3 regions of the Streptomyces sp. G5(2025) genome follow, and region 2 is predicted to be linked to each of the others. Evidence: riboswitches for the same ligand, from Rfam matches in the RefSeq annotation. Region 2 holds a riboswitch; each other region holds the start of a gene.
What was found. Region 2 has a riboswitch for cobalamin ahead of ACOBQB_RS23660 (ABC transporter substrate-binding protein). Riboswitches for the same ligand answer to the same signal wherever they lie in the genome.

Region 1 (5,389 bases), on a different contig from region 2:
AAGAGCGCGGTGGGCGCGTTGCCGATGGCGACGACGGAGCCTTCGAGGCGGTCGCGCCACAGCTCCATGGCGGCGGCGCTGCGGGTGGTGCCGAGCCGCGCCGCGAGGTCCGGGACGGCGGGGTCGGTGAGGGTGCAGATCACGTCGTTGTCGGCGGGCAGCCGCTTGCGCGTGACGCCGCTCGCGACCATGTTCGCGTCGCACAGGATCGGCGCGCCGTCGCGCAGCGCCTTGCGGGCGTCGGCCACCACGCGCGGGCTGAAGGCGAGGTCGCGGACGAGGTCGACCATCCCGCAGGCGTGGATCATCCGCACCGCGACCTGGCTGACGTCGGCGGGCAGACCGGCGAGGTCCGCCTCCGCGCGGATGGTGGCAAAGGACTCGCGGTAGATCGCCGCGCCGTCCTTCTCGTAGTCGAACACTGTGCTCTCGCTCATCTCGTGGCCGTTGCTCTGGTGGTTGCGGATGTCGTACGTGCTGTCGTGACCGTCTCGGTCAGGGTTCCGCCGCTCACGGGCGCCGCCGTGCCGCCGGTGCGCACCGTCACCTCGTACCGACCGTCCCCGGTGGCGAGGACGTCCACCCAGTCGCCGTGCGGGTGCCCGCACCGCCGCTCGCAGCCGGACCAGTGGACGGGCAGGCCACCGGTGCCGGGGACGGCGTCGGCGCGGACGTCGGCGAGGGACTTGGCGCAGCCGGGCCTGCCGGTGCAGGCGCCGACGCCGAGCCAGGGCGAGGCGGGGTCGGTGAGGTATCCGGCGTCGGCCAGCGCGCGCAGGCGTGCGCGGGCCGCCGCGGCGTCCTCGAAGCCGGGGAGCACGAAGCCGCGCCACGGGGTGACGCGCAGTTCGTCGGCGGGGGCGGGCAGCAGGGCCCGCCACTGGTCGGCGCTCACGCGGCCGAGGGGGGCGCCGACGGCCACCGCGCGGCCGATGACGCCGGGCAGGTGTGGGGCGGGGCGGGGCGGGCCGAAGGGGGCGGCGGCCGGTTCGGCGTCGATGCCCTGCCGCGCCAGCGCCCCGGCGAGGTCGACGGGGTGCCCCGCGGGCAGCTCGCGGACCCGCCACGCCCCGTTGCCCGCGTCGCGCGCGGCGGCGAGGAAGGCCCCGGCGGCGGCGAGGGCGGCACGCGGGGCGTCGGCGGCGGAAACCCGCAGGGCGCGGTCACCGACGCGGACGAGCGCCGACGCCGTGCCGGTCGGCCGCACGGCCGGGGTTCCGTCGGCTCCCGCGTACCCCGCCCCGCCCGAAGCCACGGGCACGGAAGCCGCCCCGCCCCCCGACTCCACGGACGCGCGCCCCGCCCCGCCCGATTCTGCGATCAAGGTCACATCGCCGCTGAGCGGGGCCACATCCCCGCGCCCGTCGTCCAGGACGAACAGGAAGCGGCCGGAGAGCGCCGTCGTCCACTCCTGCCCACACAGCAGCCGGTCCAGCTCGCGGGCCCACAACTGCACGTCGGCGTGGCCGAGTCGGTCGAGCGTGGCGAGCGGGGAGGCCACGATGTTGCGGACGCGTTCGTGGCGTTCGGAGGGCAGCAGGCCCGCGTCCGCGAGGAGCGCGGAGAGCTCCGCGCCGCAGCTCGCGCCGAGGCCGCGCAGCTCGATGTTGCCGCGCGAGGTGATGCTGAGGTGGCCGTCCGCCAGGCGCTCCGCCACGTCTGCCAGCACCGCTGCCTGACGGGACGTCAAAAGCCCTGCGGGTACGCGGAGTCGGGCCAGCGCGCCGTCGTCGGCTCGGTGCAGGCGGAGGGCTCCGGGGCAGGCGTCGCCCCGGTCGCGTACCGGGTTGCGTATGAGGGATTCGCCCTGGTTCGTGGAGGTCGCTCGGGTGGGCGGCATGGCGGCGAGCATACCCACGCCGATCCGGCCGGTCGCCTCCCGAGACGGGCCGTCCCGGTAGGTGGGCGCCCCATCGGCCGCGGTCAGGACTTACTATGCAGGCGGCGGGCCGCCAGGTCCGCCTACGCCAGCGACGGCGTGGGTCCGCCAGGACCCGGGGGAGGAAGCCCGGTGTGAATCCGGCGCGGTCCCGCCACTGTGAGCCCCATCCGTGGGGCGAGTCAGGAACTCCCGCCGTCCATACGACCACCCGGGGCGCGGACACCCCGAGGAAGGCCTGCGCACGCATGCTTCTGCTGCTGTCGACCTCCGACACCGACCTGCTCAGCGCCCGCGCGGCGGGGGGTCCGGTCGACTACCGGTTCGCCAACCCCTCCCGCCTGGACCTCGCCGAGCTGCCCGCGCTCCTGGAGGGCGCCGACCTCGTCGTCGTACGCCTCCTCGGCGGCGTACGCGCCTGGCAGGACGGCCTTGACCAGCTCACCGCCAGCGGTCTGCCGGTGGTCGTGCTCACCGGTGAACAGGCGCCCGACGCCCAGCTGATGGCCTCCTCGACCGTGCCGGTCGGCATCGCCGCCGAGGCGCACGCCTACCTCGCGCACGGCGGCCCCGCGAACCTGGAGCAGCTCGCCCGCTTCCTCTCCGACACCGTGCTCCTCACCGGCCACGGCTTCGACCCGCCGGCGCCCGCGCCGTCCTGGGGACCGCTGGAGCGCGCCGCCCGCGACATCGAGGGCCCGACGGTCGCGGTGCTGTACTACCGCGCCCACCACATGAGCGGCAACACCGCGTTCATCGACGACCTGTGCGGCGCCATCGAGGACGCGGGCGCCCGCCCGATGCCGCTGTACGTGGCCTCGCTGCGCGCCCCCGAGCCGGAGCTGATCGACGCGCTGCGCCCCGCCGACGCCATCGTGACGACGGTCCTCGCCGCCGGTGGCACCAAGCCCGCCGAGGCCTCCGCGGGCGGCGACGACGAGTCGTGGGACGCGGGCGCGTTGACCGGGCTCGACGTGCCGATCCTCCAGGCGCTCTGTCTGACCGGGTCGCGTTCGGCCTGGGAGGAGAACGACGAGGGCGTCTCGCCGCTGGACGCCGCGAGCCAGATCGCGGTGCCCGAGTTCGACGGACGGCTCATCACGGTCCCCTTCTCGTTCAAGGAGATCGACGAGGACGGGCTCCCGGCGTACGTCGCCGACGCCGAGCGCGCGGCCCGGGTCGCCGGTATCGCCGTACGCCACGCGCGTCTGCGGCACATCCCGGCCGCCGACAAGCGCCTGGCCCTGGTACTTTCCGCGTACCCGACCAAGCACTCCCGGATCGGCAACGCGGTCGGCCTGGACACCCCGGCGTCCGCCGTCGCGCTGCTGCGCAGGCTCATCGCGGAGGGGTACGACTTCGGTCCCACGGAGGAGATCCCGGGCCTCGTCTCCGGTGACGGCGACGAGCTGATCCGCGCGCTGATCGACGCGGGCGGCCACGACCAGGACTGGCTGACCGAGGAGCAGCTCGCCGCCAACCCGGTCCGCATCCCGGCCGCCGACTACAAGCGGTGGTACGCGACGCTGCCGCAGGAGCTGCGGGACTCGGTCGAGCAGCACTGGGGGCCGCCGCCCGGCGAGATGTTCCTGGACCGTTCGCGGGTCGGCGACGGCGGCGATCCGGAGGGCGACATCGTCCTTGCCGCCCTGCGGCGCGGCAACCTCCTCATCCTCATCCAGCCGCCGCGCGGCTTCGGCGAGAACCCCATCGCGATCTACCACGACCCGGACCTGCCGCCCTCGCACCACTACTTGGCGGCCTACCGCTGGATCGCGGCCCCCGCCGCCGACGGCGGCTTCGGCGCGGACGCGATGGTCCACCTCGGCAAGCACGGCAACCTGGAGTGGCTGCCCGGCAAGAACGCGGGCCTCTCGGCGGCCTGCGGCCCGGACGCCGCGCTCGGTGACCTGCCGCTGATCTACCCCTTCCTCGTCAACGACCCGGGCGAGGGCACGCAGGCCAAGCGCCGCGTGCACGCCACGCTCATCGACCACCTCGTGCCGCCGATGGCCCGCGCCGACTCCTACGGCGACATCGCGCGCCTGGAGCAGCTCCTCGACGAGTACGCGCAGATCAGCTCGATGGACCCGGCGAAGCTGCCGGCGATCCGCGCGCAGATCTGGACGCTCATCCAGGCCGCGAAGCTCGACCACGACCTGGGCCTGGAGGACCGCCCGGACGACGACGGCTTCGACGACTTCCTCCTCCATGTCGACGGCTGGCTCTGCGAGATCAAGGACATGCAGATCCGCGACGGCCTGCACGTGCTCGGCACCGCCCCGGCGGGCGCCGACCGCGTCAACCTCGTCCTCGCGATCCTGCGCGCCCGCCAGATCTGGGGCGGCACGACCGCCCTGCCCGGCCTGCGCGAGGCGCTCGGCCTGGACGAGTCGGCGGCGACGCGCGTGAGCGCCGACGAGGCGGAGGAGAAGGCCCGCGCGCTGGTCCAGGCGATGGACGACGCGGACTGGGACCTCTCCGCAGTCCCCGCCGGCCAGAGCGAACAGGTCGCCGCCATCCTGGAGTTCGCGGCCCGCGAGGTCGTCCCCCGCCTGGAGGGCACCACGGCCGAACTGGACAACGCCGTACGGGCCCTGGACGGCCGCTTCGTTGCGGCGGGCCCCTCCGGCTCCCCGCTGCGCGGCCTGGTCAACGTCCTGCCGACCGGCCGCAACTTCTACTCCGTCGACCCCAAGGCCGTCCCGTCCCGCCTCGCGTGGGAGACCGGCGAGGCCCTCGCCGACTCGCTCATCGAGCGGTACAAGAACGACAACGGCGACTACCCCACCTCCGTCGGCCTGTCCCTGTGGGGCACGAGCGCGATGCGCACAGCGGGCGACGACGTCGCCGAGGCCATGGCGCTGCTCGGCGTCCGCCCCGTCTGGGACGACGCCTCGCGCCGCGTCACGGGCCTGGAGGCCATCCCGTACGAGGAGCTGGGCCGCCCCCGCATCGACGTGACGCTGCGCATCTCGGGCTTCTTCCGCGACGCGTTCCCGCACACGATCGGCCTGCTCGACGACGCGGTGCGCCTCGCCGCCTCGCTGGACGAGCCCGCCGAGCACAACTACGTACGCGCCCACGCCCAGGCCGACCTGGCCGAGCACGGCGACGAACGCCGGGCCACCACCCGCATCTTCGGTTCGCGTCCGGGCACGTACGGCGCGGGGCTGCTCCAGCTCATCGACTCCCGCGACTGGCGCACCGACGCGGACCTCGCCGAGGTCTACACGGTCTGGGGCGGCTACGCCTACGGCCGCGGGCTCGAAGGCCGCCCGGCGCGCGCCGAGATGGAGACCGCGTACAAGCGCATCGCGGTCGCCGCGAAGAACACGGACACCCGCGAGCACGACATCGCGGACTCCGACGACTACTTCCAGTACCACGGTGGCATGGTCGCGACGGTGCGCGCGCTGCGGGGCACGGCCCCCGAGGCGTACATCGGCGACTCGACCCGCCCCGAGACGGTCCGCACCCGCACGCTGGTGGAGGAGACCTCGCGCGTCT
Region 2 (5,389 bases):
ACATGGTGGATGGTTTACGTCCATCACCTGGATGCGGGGAGATAGGTGACCGTCGGCGCCCCGGTCGCCGGGTGCACCGCGACCTCCGCCGTCACGCCGTACACCTCGGCGAGCAGTTCGCTGGTCAGGACCTCCTTGGGGGTGCCGGAGGCGATCAGCGCGCCGTCCCGCAGGACGTGCAGGCGGTCGCAGTAGTACGCCGCGAGGTTCAGGTCGTGCAGGGCGAGGAGATTGGTGGTGCCGAGGCCGCCGACCAGGGAGAGGATCTCCAGCTGGTAGCGGATGTCGAGGTGGTTGGTCGGCTCGTCGAGGACGAGGACCGTGGGTTGCTGCACCAACGCCCTTGCCACCAGGGCGCGTTGGCGTTCGCCGCCGGAGAGCGCGGCGAAGGAGCGGTCGGCGAGGGCCTCGGCGCCGACGCGCACCAGAGCGGCCTCCACCAGCTTCTCGTCGCGCGCGGTGTCGCCCTCCCAGAAGCGTTTGTGCGGGGAGCGGCCCATCGCGACGACCTGCCGCACGGTGAGGTCGAAGCCGGCCTGGCCGTCCTGCGGCACGGTGGCGACGCGCCGCGAGCGGGCCTTGGCGCCGAGCCCCGTCAGGTCGTCCCCGTCCAGCAGGACGCGGCCCCCGGTCGGGGTGAGCGCGCCGTACACGCAGCGCAGCAGGGTCGTCTTGCCGCTGCCGTTGGGGCCGACGATGCCGGCCGTCTCGCCGTCGGCGACGGTCAGTGAGACGCCGTCGAGCAGGCGGGCGCCGCCGGGGGTGGTGTATCCGAGGTTCTCGGTGCGCAGCTTCACGCGGGTGCCCCCTCGTGCGTACGGCTCCCGCGCAGCAGCCACAGGAAGAACGGGCCGCCCGTCAACGCGGTGAGCACGCCGACCGGGATGTCCTGCGGCGCCGCGACCGTGCGGGCGGCGAGGTCGGCGGCGACCAGGAAGACCGCGCCCATCAGCGCCACCACCGGGAGCAGGGTGCGGTGGGCGGCGCCGACCAGCATGCGGGCGGCGTGCGGCACCATCAGGCCGACGAAGCCGATGGCGCCGCTGTAGGCGACGAGGACGCCGGTCAGGAGCGAGGCGAGGACGAAGACGGCGGAGCGGAAGCGGGCGGTGTCCAGGCCGAGGACGGTGGCGCCCTCCTCGCCGACGAGCAGCAGGTCCAGCGGGCGGGCGAGCGCCACCAGGAGGGCGGTACCGACGGCCAGGACGGCGCAGGGCAGGGCGAGCATGTCCCAGCGGGCGCTGCCGAGGCCGCCGAGTGTCCAGTACAGGACTTCCTTGAGGTGGTCGGCGCTGTCGGCGGTGACGAGGATGAGGCTGGTGAGGGCGGTGAGGATGTACGAGACGGCCACCCCGGCGAGGATCAGGCGGCCGGTGGCGAAGCCCCCGCCGCCGCTTCTGGCCAGGGCGTAGACCAGGACCAGGGAGATCAGCGCGCCCGCGAAGGAGGCCGCGGGGATCGTGACGGCGGTGCTGAGGGTGGTGCCCAGGCCGAAGATCCCGCCGAGCACGATCGCGCTGACGGCGCCCACGGAGGCGCCCGAGGAGACGCCGAGGAGGAACGGGTCGGCGAGAGGGTTGCGGACGAGGGCCTGGAGGACGGTGCCGATGACGGCCAGTCCGGCGCCGACGACCGCGCCGAGCAGGACCCGGGGCAGGCGGACGTCCAGCACGATGGTGCGGAACGGGGAGGGTTCCGCATGGCCGGTCAGTATCTCCAGGACCTGGCCCGGCGGGATGCGGACGGAGCCGAGGGCGAGGCCGGCGACGGTCGCTGCCGCGAGGGCCGCGGTGAGCGCCGTCAGGGTCAAGAGGCGCCGCCCCTTCGACCCCCGTCGATCGCCCTTCGGGCTCGTCCTCAAACGCCGGACGGGCTGGGATGTACCGCCCCCGGGCCGACCCGGTCCCCGGACGGGCTGGATCTTCGCGGCGCTCACAGCTGTGCCGCCAGCTTCTCCACCGCCTTCGGTGCCCGTACGCCCGTGACCACGTCCGACAGCCGCAGTACCGCGAAACGCTTGTGCTTGATGGCGGGGACGTCCGCGAGGACCGGGTCGTCGAGGAGGCGCTTCTTCTTCTGGGCGACGGTCGTGGGGCCGTAGTCGAGGATCATGATGACGTCCGGCCTGCGCTCGACGACCTTCTCCCAGGACGCGTCGCTGAAGGACTTGTCGATGTCGGCGAAGACGTTGCGGCCGCCCGCGCGCTCGATGATGTCGTTGCCGATGCCGCGGCCGCCCGCCGTGAACGCGGTCTTGTCGCCGCTGTCGTAGACGAAGACGGAGACCGGCTTCGCGCGCTTCGACTTCTTCGCGGTGGCGGCCAGTTCGCGCTTGGCCCCGCTCACCCACTTCTCGGCGCGCTCGCGCACCCCGAACGTGGCGCCGACCTCCCGCACCTCGCGGTACACGTCGTCCATGGTGACCGCGCGCTCGGCGCAGCCCTCGATGTTGAGGCGGCTCTTGATCCCGGACTTGGCGAGCGCGGAGCGGCTGCGGCCGTCGCCGGCGAGGAAGGCGCTGGCGTAACCGCCGTAGACGAAGTCGGGGTCGGCGGCGAGCAGCTTCTCGTAGGAGGGGTACTCCTTGGCGAGCACGGGGGCGGACTTGTACGCCTTCTCGTACTTCGGCAGGACCTTGTCGTCGAGGTAGGCGGTGCCGGCCAGGCGGTCCTTGAGGCCCAGTTCCAGCATCACCTCGGTAACGTGCTGGTTCATGGTGACGGCGCGCTTCGGCGGTGCGTCGTACGTGGTCTTCACACCGCAGTTGGTGACGGTGTACGGGAAGCCCGCGGCCTTGGCGGCGGGCTTGGAGTCACCGGAGTCGGACGAGCCGCAGGCTGCGAGCGGGACGAGCAGGGCCGCGGCGGTGAGCACGCGAAGGGCGCGGGACATGGCTGAACTGCCTCCTCCAGGGGATTTCCGCGTCCCCTGCGTTGTGTGGAGCCGAGACGGCAGGTCAGTTCCTGACTCCCCGCCCCCGCGAAGGGGTGGGGTCACAGTGGCGGGACCGTGCCGGGCTCGCACCGGCTTCCTGGGTCCTGCCGCCTCATGGGTGGAGCTCAGTATGCCTGTACGACCGCGACCTCTTCCTCGGTGACCTCGCCGTCCACGATCCGGTACGAGCGGAACTGGAAAGGGCCCGCGTCGTCGGTGTCCGCGGTGGAGACCAGGACGTAGTGGGCGCCGGGCTCGTTGGCGTAGCTGATGTCGGTGCGCGAGGGGTAGGCCTCGGTCGCGGTGTGCGAGTGGTAGATGACCACCGGCTCCTCGTCGCGGTCGTCCATCTCGCGGTAGAGCTTGAGCAGGTCACCCGAGTCGAACTCGTAGAACGTGGGCGAGCGCGCGGCGTTCAGCATCGGGATGAAGCGCTCGGGGCGGCCGGTGCCCGCCGGGCCCGCGACCACGCCGCACGCCTCGTCGGGGTGGTCCTGGCGCGCGTGCGCGACGATCTGGTCGTGGAGGGCCTGGGTGATGGTCAGCATGGCAGTCAGGATAAGCAGAGGGCCCGCGCCGTACCGAAGTGTGGTACGTGCGGGCCCATATGCTGGACAGTGGCCTCTCCGGGGAGGTCAGTCCTTGGTGACGGGGGCGCTGTCCGCGCCGATCTTGCGCTTGTTGAACGCGGCGGCCTGCGGGTTGCGGCTCTTGAGGATCAGGTAGGAGACGCCGAGGATCGCGGCCCAGACCGGAGCGGCGTACAGCGAGATCCGCGCGTCCTTGTCGACGCCCATCATCACGATGACCATGCCGATGAACAAAAGCGCGAACCAGCTGGTGTACGGGGCTCCCGGCGCCCGGAAGGTGGACTGCGGCAGCTCGCCGCGGTCGGCCTTGCGGCGGTAGCGGATCTGGCAGGCCAGGATCATGATCCAGGCCCACATGCCGGAGATGGTGGCGAAGGAGACGACGTAGTTGAACGCCTCGCCCGGCCACTGGTAGTTGATCCAGACGCCGACCAGCATGAACGCGGCGGAGAACGTGGTGCCGACCAGCGGCAGGCCGTTCTTCGTGAGCTTGGTGAAGAACTTCGGGCCCTGGCCGTTGAGCGCGAGGTCGCGCAGCATGCGGCCGGTGGAGTACATGCCGGAGTTGCAGGAGGAGAGCGCGGCGGTGAGGACCACGAAGTTCACGATCGCGGCGCCGACGCCGAGGCCCATCTTCTCGAAGGCCGCGACGAACGGCGAGACGCCGGGCTGGAAGTGCGTCCACGGGACGACCGACAGGATCATGATCAGCGCGCCGACGTAGAAGACGGCGATGCGCCACGGCACGGTGTTGATGGCCTTGGGCAGGACGGTCTTCGGGTCCTTGGACTCGCCCGCGGTGACGCCGACGAGCTCGACGGCGAGGAAGGCGAACATCACGATCTGGAGCGTCATCAGCGTGGAGCCGATGCCGTTGGGGAAGAAGCCGCCCTGGTTCCACAGGTGGGCCACGGTCGCGGTGTCACCGGCGTCGGAGAAGCCGATGGTGAGGATGCCGATGCAGATCAGGATCATGCCGATGATGGCGGTGACCTTGACCATCGAGAACCAGAACTCCAGCTCACCGAAGAGCTTCACGGAGATGAGGTTCGCGCCGTACAGGATGACCGTGAAGATGAGCGCGTACGCCCATTGTGGAACGGATCCGTGTGTCCAGTACTGCATGTACTGGGCGGCTGCGGTGACTTCGGTGATGCCGGTGACGACCCAGAAGAGCCAGTACGTCCAGCCGGTCACGAAGCCGAAGAACGGGCCCATGAACTCGCGCGCGTACTCCGAGAAGGAGCCCGACACGGGGCGGTACATGAGGAGCTCGCCGAGCGCCCGCATGATGAAGAAGATGACGAGGCCCGCGATGGCGTACGCCAGGATGAGGCTGGGTCCGGCCTTGTGGATGGCCTTGCCCGCGCCGAGGAACAGGCCGGTGCCGATGGCACCGCCGATCGCGATCATCTGGATCTGCCGGGCTCCCAGACCGCGCTGGTAGCCCTCGCCCTCGCCGGACGGGCCGCCTGCGGCCTCCACGGCACCATTGCCGTCGTGCCCGTCGTGCTGCTCTTCGACCTGCACTGAGGTCATGGTGACGCCTTTCTCCATGCTGATCCGCGCCCGCGTCTCGCGTTGATGGCTGCGGATCAGGTCCTGATCCCCCCGGATATGTATGGAGTGCTACCGGCGGTCTGCCGGTCCGAGCGCCCTCGGTGACATGGGTGGCGTCACCGAGTGGTCGTGAAGATTTATCACGGCGGCAACAGTGAGGGAATCAGCCACCTGTGACGCACACCACAGGAAGAAGCGGACAAAGGCCTCTTCACGCCGCAAACACGGGCAATGAAGTGACGGGATCGTTATCCGGATTTGAGCGTCCGCTGAGCGAACGACCCGTCACGTGAACGGAAGGTGTC
Region 3 (5,389 bases), 2.5 Mb from region 2:
GAGTTGGAAGCCGGGCCTGGTGCTGACCAGCGCCGCCGTCACCGGCCTGTGGGGGTACTTCCTGTGGGTCGGCGTCCACGAACCGCTCGGCGGGATCAACCAGCTCTTCCCGATCTTCGGCATCGCCAACCAGCTCCTCGCGGCCGTCGCCCTCACCGTCTGCACGACGCTGCTCGTGAAGTCCGGACGTCTCAAGTGGGCCTGGATCACGGCCGTTCCGCTCGCCTGGGACGCCACGGTGACCCTGACGGCGAGCTGGCAGAAGGTCTTCTCCGGCGACCCGCGCGTGGGCTTCTTCACGCAGCGCTCGATCTACCGGGACGCCATCGACGACGGCAGGGTCCTGCCGCCCGCCAAGTCCATGGACGACATGCGCACCGTCGTCACCAACTCCACGGTGGACGGCGTGCTTTCGGCGGCGCTCGCGCTGCTCATCGTCGTCGTGATCCTCGACGCGGCACGGGTCTGCCTCAAGCACATCCGCGACCCCGAGGCCTCCCGGCTGAGCGAAGCGCCGTATGTGGAGTCGAAGTTGACGGCTCCGGCGGGCCTCTTCGCGACGGCGCAGGAGAAGCGGGAAGCCTCGGAGCAGGAAGAGCTGATCCGATGACCTGGCTGCGGCGCGGCGTGCGTTGGATGCGGTGGTACGTCCGCGAGTTGACCGGCGAGTCGGCGTACGAGCGGTACGTGGCGCACGTACGCAAGGACCGTCCGGCCGCGACCGTGCCCAGTCGCCGCGAGTTCGAGCGCATGCGGACAGACCGCCAGGAGTCGGACCCGCGGCAGGGGTTCCGCTGCTGCTGAGCAAACCTGTCGACCGCTGCTGAGCAGGCACGTCGACGCTTCGATCTCCGTCCGTTATACGGACAGGGGTTCCATACCGCGAGACCGTGGCTTAGATTTCCCGCACGTTAAGCATGGGATAAGTGAGGGAACGGAGCCGCGACATGTCAGATGCGCCTGAAGTGAACAGACCGGTGGTCACGCCGGTCCGCGTGGTCATCGCAGCCTGCCTTGTCGCACCCTTCGTGGCGATGCTCTGGGTGAGTTCGTACGCGAAGCTCGAACCGACCCTCATAGGCATCCCGTTCTTCTACTGGTACCAGATGCTGTGGGTGGTCATCTCCACGCTGCTCACGATGATCGCGTACAAGCTGTGGCAGCGTGACCAGCGCGCCCGTAAGGAAGGTGCGCGGTCATGAACGGCGGAGTCAACGGCGTCGCGCTCGCCGTCTTCATCTTCTTCTTCATAGCGGTCACGGTCATGGGCTTCCTGGCCGCCCGCTGGCGCAAGGCCGAGAACGACCAGAGCCTGGACGAATGGGGCCTCGGCGGCCGGTCGTTCGGCACCTGGGTCACGTGGTTCCTGCTCGGCGGCGACCTCTACACCGCGTACACCTTCGTGGCCGTCCCGGCGGCGATCTACGCGGCGGGCGCGGCCGGGTTCTTCGCGGTGCCGTACACCATCCTCGTCTACCCGCTGATCTTCACCTTCCTGCCGCGCCTGTGGTCGGTCTCGCACAAGCACGGCTATGTGACGACCTCGGACTTCGTGCGCGGGCGCTTCGGCTCGAAGGGGCTGTCGCTGGCGGTCGCGGTCACCGGCATCCTCGCCACGATGCCCTACATCGCGCTCCAACTCGTCGGCATCCAGGCCGTCCTTGACGTCATGGGCGTCGGCGGCGGCCCGGACACCAACTGGTTCATCAAGGACCTGCCGCTCCTGATCGCGTTCGCGGTGCTCGCCGCGTACACCTACTCGTCGGGGCTGCGCGCGCCCGCGCTGATCGCGTTCGTGAAGGACGGGTTGATCTACCTCGTCATCGTCGTCGCGATCATCTACATCCCGATCAAGCTCGGCGGCTTCGACGACATCTTCGCCAAGGCCGGGGACGCCTTCGCGCAGACCAACCCGGCGACCGACAAGCCGCGCGGCGCGCTCGCGCCCGCCGAGGCCGGCCAGTGGACGTACGCGACGCTCGCGCTCGGTTCGGCCCTCGCGCTGTTCATGTACCCGCACTCGATCACGGCGACGCTCTCCTCCAAGAGCCGCAACGTGATCCGCCGCAACACCACGATCCTGCCCCTGTACTCGCTGATGCTCGGCCTGCTGGCGCTGCTCGGCTTCATGGCGATCGCGGCCGGGATCAAGGTGGACAACGGCCAGTTGGCGATCCCGCAGCTGTTCGAGAACATGTTCCCCGACTGGTTCACGGGCGTGGCCTTCGCGGCCATCGGCATCGGCGCGCTGGTCCCGGCGGCCATCATGTCGATCGCGGCCGCGAATCTCTTCACCCGCAACATCTACAAGGACTTCATCAAGCCCGACGCGACGCCCGCGCAGGAGACCAAGGTCTCCAAGCTGGTGTCGCTGATGGTGAAGGTCGGCGCGCTCGCCTTCGTCCTCACCATGGACAAGACCGTCGCGATCAACTTCCAGCTGCTCGGCGGCATCTGGATCCTCCAGACGATGCCGGCGCTGGTCGGCGGCCTGTTCACGCGGTGGTTCCACCGCTGGGCGCTGCTGGCCGGCTGGGCGGTCGGCATGGTCTACGGCACGCTGGCCGCGTACGGCGTCGCGTCGCCGACGCAGAAGCACTTCGGCGGCTCCTCCGACACGATCCCGGGGATCGGCGAGATCGGCTACATCGGTCTCACCGCGTTCGTCCTGAACGTCATCGTGACCGTGGTCCTCACCTTCGTCCTGAAGGCGCTGAAGGCCCCGGACGGCATCGACGAGACCTCGCCCGGGGACTACACCGCGGACGCGGGCGACCCGGGCGTCATCCAGGAACTGCCCAAGGCGACCGCGGGCGCCGGGCACTGAGCCCTTCCCCGCCGCGACGAAGGGCCGCCGGAAAACCGGCGGCCCTTCGTCGTACCCGTGTTGCACACTTCGGCTCATGGACACGACGACCCTCACGATCAGGCGGGCCCGCCCCGAGGAGTACGAGGCGCTGGGCGCCCTCACCGCCCAGGCCTATCTCGACGGCGGACATCTGGACTTCGGGGCGCAGGACCCCTATCTGGCGGTGCTGCGCGACGTGGCGGCGCGCGCGGCCGCGGCCGAGGTCCTGGTGGCGGAGGCGGGCGGGAAAGCACTCGGCTGCGTCACCTACGTCGCCTCCGGCGGCCCCATGGCCGACATCGCGCGCGACGGCGAGGCCGAGATCCGCATGCTGGCCGTCTCCACCGCGGCGCGCGGCCGGGGCGCCGGCGAGACGCTCGTACGGGAGTGTGTGCGGCGCGCCAGGGAGGCGGGCCGCACCGGGCTCGTCCTGTCCACGCAGACGTCGATGCACGCCGCCCACCGGCTGTACGAGCGCCTCGGCTTCGTACGCACGCCCGAGCGCGACTGGCGGCCGATCGACACGGTGCCGCTGCTGACGTACGCGTTGGCTCTCTAGGCTCTTCTGAGCTTCCCTTACCAGCCGACACAAGATGTGGGGCCGCCTCAGGAACCCGGCACAAGATGTATGCTCGTGCTCGCTGTCGCCGCAGGGGAATCCGGTGCAAGTCCGGAACTGTCCCGCAACGGTGCATGTGTACGTCTTTGGCGTACACGGAGTCCGAAGACCTGCCGACAGTGCACCCGTGCCGTCCGGTCCGGGTGCCGACCGTCCGGGCCTCGCGGAGTGGGCCGGTGGACGCGGTACGCCACCCTGCCCGGGTGCGCCCGTGTGTGCCCTCCCCCCTCCTCCTGGCCCAGAGCCGAGCGAGGGAGTGCCCCACGTGACCATCGCGCCTGCCGAACCCGCGTCAGCGCAGGAAGCGCAGTCAGTGCCTTCCGGGCCCGCCGTGCCCGCCGCACCTGCCGCGCCTTCGACGCCGACCCTCCAGGGCCAGGGTGCCGAAGGAACCGACGGGCCAGGGACCGCGCTGCTGCGCACCCTGACCGACCTCACCGCCGACCTCCCCGACGCCGACCCCGGCCGGGTCGCCGCCGCCGCGCTGCGCGGCCGCTCGGTCAAGGCCGACGCGTCGGAGCTGCGGGAGCTCGCGACCGAGGCGGCCGCGGGGCTCATCTCCGAGGACCCGGCGTACTCGAAGCTCGCCGCCCGGCTGCTGTCGATCGGCATCCGCGAGGAGGCGGCGACGCAGGGCGTGCGCTCCTTCACCGACTCCGTGGCGGTCGGCCACCGCGAGGGCCTGATCGCCGACCGCACGGCGCAGTTCGTGACGGCGCACGCGGCCCGGCTCGACGCGCTGGTGGACGCCGCGCTCGCCGACGGCGCCGACTTCCGCTTCGAGTACTTCGGCCTGCGCACCCTGCACAGCCGCTATCTGCTGCGCCACCCGATCACCCGGCAGGTCATCGAGACCCCGCAGCACTTCATGCTGCGCGTCGCGAGCGGCCTGGCCAAGGACGACGGCGCCACCGCCGTGGACGAGGTCGCCGCGCTGTACGGCCTGATGAGCCGCCTGGACTACCTGCCGTCCTCGCCGACGCTCTTCAACTCCGGCACCCGCCACCCGCAGATGTCCTCCTGCTACCTCCTCGACTCCCCACTGGACGAGCTGGACTCGGTCTACGACCGCTACCACCAGGTCGCGCGGCTCTCCAAGCACGCGGGCGGCATCGGACTCTCGTACTCCCGCATCCGTTCGCGGGGATCGCTGATCCGTGGCACGAACGGGCACTCCAACGGCATCGTGCCGTTCCTGAAGACCCTGGACGCCTCGGTCGCCGCCGTGAACCAGGGCGGCCGTCGCAAGGGCGCCGCCGCGGTCTACCTGGAGACCTGGCACTCCGACATCGAGGAGTTCCTGGAGCTGCGCGACAACACCGGTGAGGACGCGCGCCGCACGCACAACCTCAACCTCGCGCACTGGATCCCGGACGAGTTCATGCGCCGCGTCGCCGCCGACCAGGAATGGTCGCTGTTCTCCCCGGCCGACGTGCCCGCCCTTGTCGACCTGTGGGGCGAGGGGTTCGACGCCGCCTACCGCGCGGCCGAGGCCGCCGGGCTCGCGAAGAAGACCATCCCGGCCCGGGACCTGTACGGCCGCATGATGCGCACCCTCGCCCAGACCGGCAACGGCTGGATGACGTTCAAGGACGCCGCCAACCGCACCGCCAACCAGACGGCGGAGCCCGGCCACACCGTGCACTCCTCCAACCTCTGCACGGAGATCCTGGAGGTCACGGACGACGGCGAGACGGCGGTCTGCAACCTCGGCTCGGTGAACCTCGGCGCGTTCGTGGACACGGCGACCGGCGACCTCGCCTGGGACCGGCTCGACGAGACCGTGCGCACCGCCGTGACCTTCCTCGACCGCGTCGTGGACATCAACTTCTACCCGACCGAGCAGGCCGGCCGCTCCAACGCCAAGTGGCGCCCGGTGGGCCTCGGCGCGATGGGCCTCCAGGACGTCTTCTTCCAGCTGA

Region 1: another riboswitch for cobalamin. It lies ahead of cobN (cobaltochelatase subunit CobN); the one in region 2 lies ahead of ACOBQB_RS23660 (ABC transporter substrate-binding protein).
Region 3: another riboswitch for cobalamin. It lies ahead of ACOBQB_RS35110 (ribonucleoside-diphosphate reductase subunit alpha); the one in region 2 lies ahead of ACOBQB_RS23660 (ABC transporter substrate-binding protein).

The regions. Positions count from the first base shown of each region.
Region 1 covers NZ_JBMUZT010000002.1:1,640,454-1,645,842, forward strand. Annotated here, with positions in the region: gene ACOBQB_RS07680 (precorrin-8X methylmutase) at 1-422, opposite strand, end outside; gene ACOBQB_RS07685 (cobalamin biosynthesis protein CobG) at 434-1,852, opposite strand; cobalamin riboswitch at 1,960-2,091, shown strand; gene cobN (cobaltochelatase subunit CobN) at 2,128-5,389, shown strand, end outside.
Region 2 covers NZ_JBMUZT010000006.1:2,840,477-2,845,865, forward strand. Annotated here, with positions in the region: gene ACOBQB_RS23650 (ABC transporter ATP-binding protein) at 24-839, opposite strand; gene ACOBQB_RS23655 (FecCD family ABC transporter permease) at 794-1,861, opposite strand; gene ACOBQB_RS23660 (ABC transporter substrate-binding protein) at 1,933-2,892, opposite strand; cobalamin riboswitch at 2,938-3,057, opposite strand; gene ACOBQB_RS23665 (Mov34/MPN/PAD-1 family protein) at 3,060-3,482, opposite strand; gene ACOBQB_RS23670 (amino acid permease) at 3,570-5,063, opposite strand.
Region 3 covers NZ_JBMUZT010000006.1:5,318,587-5,323,975, reverse strand. Annotated here, with positions in the region: gene ACOBQB_RS35135 (carbon starvation CstA family protein) at 1-610, shown strand, start outside; gene ACOBQB_RS35130 (CstA-like transporter-associated (seleno)protein) at 607-804, shown strand; gene ACOBQB_RS35125 (DUF3311 domain-containing protein) at 948-1,202, shown strand; gene mctP (monocarboxylate uptake permease MctP) at 1,199-2,827, shown strand; gene ACOBQB_RS35115 (GNAT family N-acetyltransferase) at 2,904-3,407, shown strand; cobalamin riboswitch at 3,477-3,599, shown strand; gene ACOBQB_RS35110 (ribonucleoside-diphosphate reductase subunit alpha) at 3,733-5,389, shown strand, end outside.